One region of the Aeromicrobium senzhongii genome, then DNA from elsewhere that is predicted to be linked to it. Evidence: riboswitches for the same ligand, from Rfam matches in the RefSeq annotation. Region 1 holds a riboswitch; the other holds the start of a gene.
The links. A riboswitch is a leader RNA that binds a small molecule or an ion and turns the genes downstream of it on or off. The one in region 1 is predicted to bind S-adenosylmethionine.
Positions count from the first base shown of each region.

Region 1 (3,206 bases):
GCGTGCCACAGGACACGGTCTACTTCCCCGCGGGACAGCAGGCCGAGGCCGCGCTGCTGGGTCAGGACCTGGGCATCGTCCGGCTCATGCCCGCCACCGCGAACATGTCCTCGTCGTCGCTCACCGTCGTGCTGGCCAGCCCCCGGTGAGCTTTCGTGCCGCGCCATAATGGGGACATGACCGACCCGGGGCAGATGCTGCTGGCCCTCGACTTCGACGGAACACTCGCTCCGATCGTGGAGGACCCGGAGGCGGCGTACATCCACCCGAAGTCGCTGGACGCCCTGCGTCGTCTCGGGCCCGTGCTGGGCGCGATCGTGATCATCACCGGGCGCCCGGTCGACCAGGTCCGCCGACTCGGCCGGTTCGAGGAGGGCCCCGGTCTGGAGCACCTCGTCGTCTTCGGGCAGTACGGAGCCGAGCGCTGGGACGCGGCCACCGGCCAGGTCCGCCGCCCCAGCCGCCCGCAGGGCGTCTCCGACCTCGCCGACTGCCTGCCGCAGTGGCTCGAGGACCATGGCGCCTCGCGGATCCGCGTCGAGGACAAGGGACTGGCCATCGCGCTGCACACCCGCGGGGTCGCCCCGGGTCTGCTCGACGAGTTGCGACCCCAGATCGAGGCGCTCGCCGCCGAGGTCGGTCTGCACCTCGAGCCGGGCCGCCAGGTCATCGAGTTGCGTGCGTCGGGCTCGGACAAGGGCCAGGCGCTGCGCCGGGCGATCGAGCCGACGCAGCCCCACATCGTCATGTACGCCGGTGACGACCTCGGCGACCTCCCCGCCTTCGAGGAGGGACTCGCGCTGCGCGCCGACGGCATCGACGTCACGCTCGTGTGCTCGGCCTCGGCCGAGCAGGATGCGCTGGTGCCGCTCGCGGACGTCGTCCTCGACGGCCCCGACGCCGTCGCGACGTGGCTGAGCGAGTTGGCCGACTCCCTCGTGCCGGCCTGACTGGTCACCGCACCTGCTGCACCTCACGGCGTCCGTCTCATCACTTGGACGCAGTAGACGTATCGTGAGACGCCGTCCTACGCTGAACCCACTCATCCCGAGGGGCAGAGGGACACGGCCCGACGAAGCCCCAGCAACCAGCCGATCACCGGCCAGGTGCTAATTCCGTCCGTGGCCGAACGCCGGCCCGGAGAGATGAATGGAGCCTTCGTGAGCGTCACGACCCCGGACCAGACCACCACCCCCCTGCGTGAGGGCGCCTTCGGCAAGGCGACGTGCCTGAAGTGCCGCGAGTGCGGAGCGACGCGCGAGCTCGGCCCGCACTACGCCTGTTACGAGTGCTTCGGTCCGCTCGAGATCGGCTACGAGTTCGGCACCGTCACCCGCGAGCAGATCGAGGCCGGGCCCGCGAACATCTGGCGCTACAAGGCGCTGCTGCCCGTGCCGGACGACATCGAGACCAGCCCCAACCTCGAGCCCGGCTTCACCCGGCTGCTCGACGCGCGCAACCTCGCCGCCGAGCTGGGCCTGACGCGACTGTGGGTCAAGGACGACAGCACCAACCCGACCAACTCCTTCAAGGACCGCGTCGTGGCCTGTGCGCTGAGTGCCGCGCGCGAGTTCGGCAGCAAGGTCTTCGCCTGCCCGTCCACCGGCAACCTGGCGAACGCGGTCGCCGCGGCCGGGGCCCGCGCCGGCATCCGCACCGTCGTGTTCATCCCGAGCGACCTCGAGACGCCCAAGCAGGTCAACTCGGCGATCTTCACCGACAACCTCGTGGCCGTCGACGGCACGTACGACGACGTCAACAAGCTCGCCAGTGAGATCGCCGGTGAGGACCCGGGCTGGGCGTTCGTCAACGTGAACGTCCGCCCGTTCTACGCCGAGGGCTCCAAGACCCTCGGCTACGAGATCGCCGAGCAGCTGGGCTGGCGACTCCCGGACCAGGTGGTCATCCCGGTCGCGTCGGGCTCGCAGCTGACCAAGGTGCACAAGGCCTTCCGGGAGCTCGTCGAGCTCGGGCTGGTCGAGGACAAGCCCTGCCGGATCTTCGGCGCGCAGGCCCGGGGCTGCAATCCCGTCGCGACCGCCTTCAAGGATGGCGTCGACGCGATCCGCCCGGTCAAGCCCGACACGATCGCCAAGTCGCTGGCGATCGGCAACCCCGCCGACGGCGTCTACGTGCTCGACATCGCGCGAGCCACCCAGGGCGCCGTCGAGGAGGTCGACGACGAGCAGATCCGCGACGCGATCGTCCTGCTGGCGCGCACGGAGGGGATCTTCACCGAGACCGCCGGCGGCACCACGGTGGCCGTGTTGAAGAAGCTCGTCGAGACCGGGCAGCTCGACCCGTCGCTCGAGACCGTCGTGATCAACACCGGCCACGGCCTCAAGACGCTCGACGCCGTCGCCGGCTCGGTCGGTCCGCGAGCGACCATCGCCCCCACCTACGACGCCTTCACCGCGGCCGGCATCGCCTGATCCGTCCGACCCACCCCTTCTTCTGAGGAGCACCCCATGGCCGTGTCCGTCCGTATCCCCACCATCTTGCGCAGCTACACGAACGACGAGTCCCAGGTCAGCGCCGAGGGCGAGAACCTCAGCGCCGTGATCGAGTCGCTCGAGGCGACCTACCCCGGCATCCGGGCGCGGATCGTCGACGAGGACGGCAAGTTGCGCCGGTTCGTGAACGTGTACGTGGCGGAGGAGGATGTCCGTTTCGCCGACGGTCTCGACACCCGCACGGTCGACGGCACGCAGATCTCGATCATCCCGGCGGTCGCCGGCGGCTGCTGAGCCACCGATCGCCGGATCCGATTCACGCTGCGGCCACGGCTGGCGATACGCTGGAGGTGGGTCCGGCCGCGGGCCTTTTCGCGCAGAACAGGTGGTCACATGGTGCATGGCACCGTCAAGTGGTTCAACTCCGACAAGGGGTACGGCTTCATCGCCGTCGACGGCCAGGACGACGTGTTCGTCCACTGGTCGAAGATCGCGATCAACGGCTTCAAGACCCTCGAGGACGGTCAGACCGTCGAACTCGAGGTCGTCGACGGCCCGAAGGGACGCGAGGCCGAGAACGTGCAGCCTCAGCACTGACGGGCTGGATCGGCCCCGGTGCGGGGTGGCTTGAGTTGTGGTGATTAGCACTCGTATAGTGAGAGTGCTAGATCCACTTCTACCCATTGTCGGAGACACGCACCCATGGCTAAGTCCATCGCATTCAACGAAGAAGCCCGGCGCGGGCTCGAGCGC
Region 1 covers NZ_CP060587.1:2,677,301-2,680,506, reverse strand. Annotated here, with positions in the region: gene H9L21_RS13200 (LytR C-terminal domain-containing protein) at 1-149, shown strand, start outside; gene otsB (trehalose-phosphatase) at 177-950, shown strand; SAM riboswitch class I at 1,040-1,152, shown strand; gene thrC (threonine synthase) at 1,161-2,432, shown strand; gene H9L21_RS13185 (MoaD/ThiS family protein) at 2,469-2,747, shown strand; gene H9L21_RS13180 (cold-shock protein) at 2,847-3,050, shown strand; gene groL (chaperonin GroEL) at 3,156-3,206, shown strand, end outside.

Region 2 (3,206 bases), 430 kb from region 1:
CTGCGCGCCATGGGGCGGGGTAAGTGGCGGGCGAAACTGGCGTGTCCGATGTCCAACCCGGACGCGCGCCGCGCGCTCAGGGAGGAACGGGAAGCCTGGCGGCACGAGGCATCCCTCGTGCGATCGGGTCGGCCGATCTCACCGGATCAAAAGCTCTTCGACGCGAGCTACCTCGCTGCGTCTTCCCTTGATTCGGTCATCGAGGAACCTTCTTCGGAGTTGCCGGTTCCCGTCGACATCGATCTGGGCGAAGTCGACGCCTCATTGGTTCACCTCGCCGGCGATCTTGTGAGTTCACCAGACCGGATGGATGAGCGAGCGCGTGAGCTCATCGACTGGTTGAAGGACGTGATCGCTACAGGTGAACTTCTCGACTGGGGAACCACCGACATCGATCCGGATCTGCTCGATGCCTTCAACACGTACGTCGATGGTGCCAACACGCTGTTGCACCGTCTACTCCCGGAGGACCTCGAGTTGGCGTTCGCCTGGGGTGAGCCGAGCGATTGGTTCAGCGGGCGCCTTGCGCGGTGGACTATGGCGGGTCACGCCTTGACCGTTGCCTCCCATGCGCAACGGCGCTGGGCGTTCTTCGCGACAGAATTAGCCGAGTACATGGATGGCTTGCAATCGGACCTGCGACCCCGACCGCCTCACGGTAAGGAATTCGGTCACACTCCCGTACTCCTGGTGTGTGACGAGCCGGAGGCCGGCCTGCACCGGTCGATGGAGGCCAACCTGGGCACCGCATTGGACAATATGTGCCGAGACGTCGGCGCGAGTGCGTTGGTGGCGACGCATTCGCCGGCGCTCCTCCGGTCTCCGCACGTGTCGGTGAGCTTCGTCACTCGTGACAGCGCGAATGCGATGGTGACGCGTCCCGTACGACTGAACATGGCGGACGGGACAGTTGCCCGAGCGACGGCCGACGGGCTCGGGCTCAACGTGGGCGATCTATGGTCCCTGTCTCGAGTCACGGTGGTCGTGGAGGGTATCCACGATGAATGGGTTCTCAACGGTTGCCTCAGTGATGAGCTGAGTTCCGGATCAGCCGTGATCCTGCCGATGCACGGCGGGACCCGCCTTCGGTCTCTTGCCGAGGCGAGGGCATTGATCGACTACTCCGATGCGAAGCTTCTCGTCGTCCTGGACGAACTCGACCATGAACTGGTCACAGACGTGTTCGGACGCCTTCAAGAGGCCGTCGCAGGGGGGAACCCGGAGAGCCGCGCTGCTGTATTGGCGGAACTCCGCTCACTCGGCAATTCCAATGACTCGTTCCTCTTCATCCATCAGTTCGCCCTGCGTGCAGTCGAGCTGGGGATCCTCGACCGTGTCGAGTTCTTCGGCCTGTCCCAGCCGGACATCATCTGCTACCTCGAGCCGGCATCGGTACTGAGTGAGGATGAGAGTTGGGACAGACTCCTGGACCAGTGGCGAAGGGACGCCGCTCCTCAGCCGCCGAGGAACATCAAGAAGTGGCTGCGAGGAAAGGGTTTCCTACCCGACGACGCCCATTTGGTAGACGAAGCCATCGAGATGGCGACGATGCGAGCTGCTCGATCCGCAAACCTCCACCCGGACCTCGTGGCGCTCGGCGCGCGGATCCTCGAGTTGTCATCCTGAGCCTTCGCCGAATGCCGTTCGACGGACGTCGCGATGGGCGCCGCGCGTTCCATCCTCGGTCGACTTGAAGGACGGCGTCGAACGCACCGGCCACGGGGTCAGCTGGGCCTCGGACGATCCGGGATCATCCAGTCCCACTCGACGTGGAACGTCGAGCCACGTCCGAACCGGATGCTGATGACCTTCGGGTCGCACCGGAGTCGCTCGTTCTCGTCCTTGTGCAGCACCCCGCCGATGCGAAGGATCGCGATCAGCTCGTTCCAGTGCCAGCCGGGGTAGTTCTTCTCGACGTACCTCGCGGTGTGCCCCTTGCCGACGGCGATGAAGTGCGCGTGGCGCAACAACTCGTTCAGTTCGTCGCGGGTGCGGTGTTCGGCCATTGTGGCTCCTCTCTCGAGGGCACGGATGTGCCCGACTTGGTCGTCCCGGTCGGGACGGCCCTGGTCTTCTCCGGAGGGCACCGTGTCGGGCGACGCGGTTGCCGGCCACCACTGTCCGGAGGCGTGGGTGGCTCTCTTGACCTCGGGTGGAAACCTACGCAGATGCGCCGACAAATATCCCTTTTGGAACTGACCGGCGACCGCCGCGATGCGTGGATCTGCTGGAATGTTGGGTGATCCGATCCGAGAACGCGCGGGGGCGAGGCGACAAGCATGAGGACCTGGGAGTTGGCCAAGGCTCATCCGTGGGTGGTCGCCACTCTGGCGGCATTGGCAGGCACCCTGGCACTCGAGCTCTTCGGAGCCCCTGACGCCGCCCAGTGGCTGGCCTCGGTGTTCGGCGCAGTCGTCCTGGTCAAGGTCTCGATCGGGATGGTCAAGGACCTCCTGCACGGGCACTGGGGCATCGACATCCTGGCCGTGACGGCCATCGCCTCGACCCTGCTCGTCGGGGAGTACCTCGCAGCGCTGGTCGTGTGCCTGATGCTCACCGGCGGCGAGGCACTCGAGGACTACGCGGCCGGGCGGGCGAAGCGGAGTCTGTCGGCTCTCCTGGAACGCGCGCCGCAGGTCGCCCACCTGCTGTTGCCCGACGGCACGCCGCGCGACGTCGCGATGGAGAGCATCTCCGTCGGCGATCGGCTGCTGGTGCGGCCTGCCGAGGTGGTGCCCGTCGACGGCATCCTCTCCACCGACTCGGACGGGCGGGCGATCGAGGCCGGCTTCGACGAGTCGTCGCTGACCGGCGAGCCGCTTCCCGTCAGCCGGCGGACCGGCGACGAGATCCTCTCCGGCGTGCTCAACGGCCAACGCGCCGTGGTGCTCGAGGCGACGGCGACCGCCCAGGACTCGCAGTACTCCCGCATTCTTTCCCTGGTGCGGGAAGCCTCCGAGTCTCGCGCGCCGATGGTGCGGCTGGCCGACCGCTACGCCGTGCCGTTCACGATCGTCGCGTACCTGATCGGCGGCCTCGCCTGGTGGCTCTCGGGCGATCCCGTCCGCTTCGCCGAGGTGCTCGTCGTCGCCACCCCGTGCCCGCTGCTGATCGCGGCTCCCGTGGCCTTCCTGGCGGGCATGTCCCGTGCCGCCAAGAACGGCGTCATCGTCAAGTCCGGTGGCACGATCGAGACTCTCGGTCGG
Region 2 covers NZ_CP060587.1:2,251,084-2,254,289, reverse strand. Annotated here, with positions in the region: gene H9L21_RS11230 (hypothetical protein) at 1-1,626, shown strand, start outside; gene H9L21_RS11225 (hypothetical protein) at 1,725-2,006, opposite strand; SAM riboswitch class IV at 2,034-2,148, opposite strand; gene H9L21_RS11220 (heavy metal translocating P-type ATPase) at 2,280-3,206, shown strand, end outside.
Region 2: it holds a riboswitch for S-adenosylmethionine, as region 1 does, so the genes downstream of both, H9L21_RS11225 (hypothetical protein) here and thrC (threonine synthase) in region 1, are expected to answer to the same signal.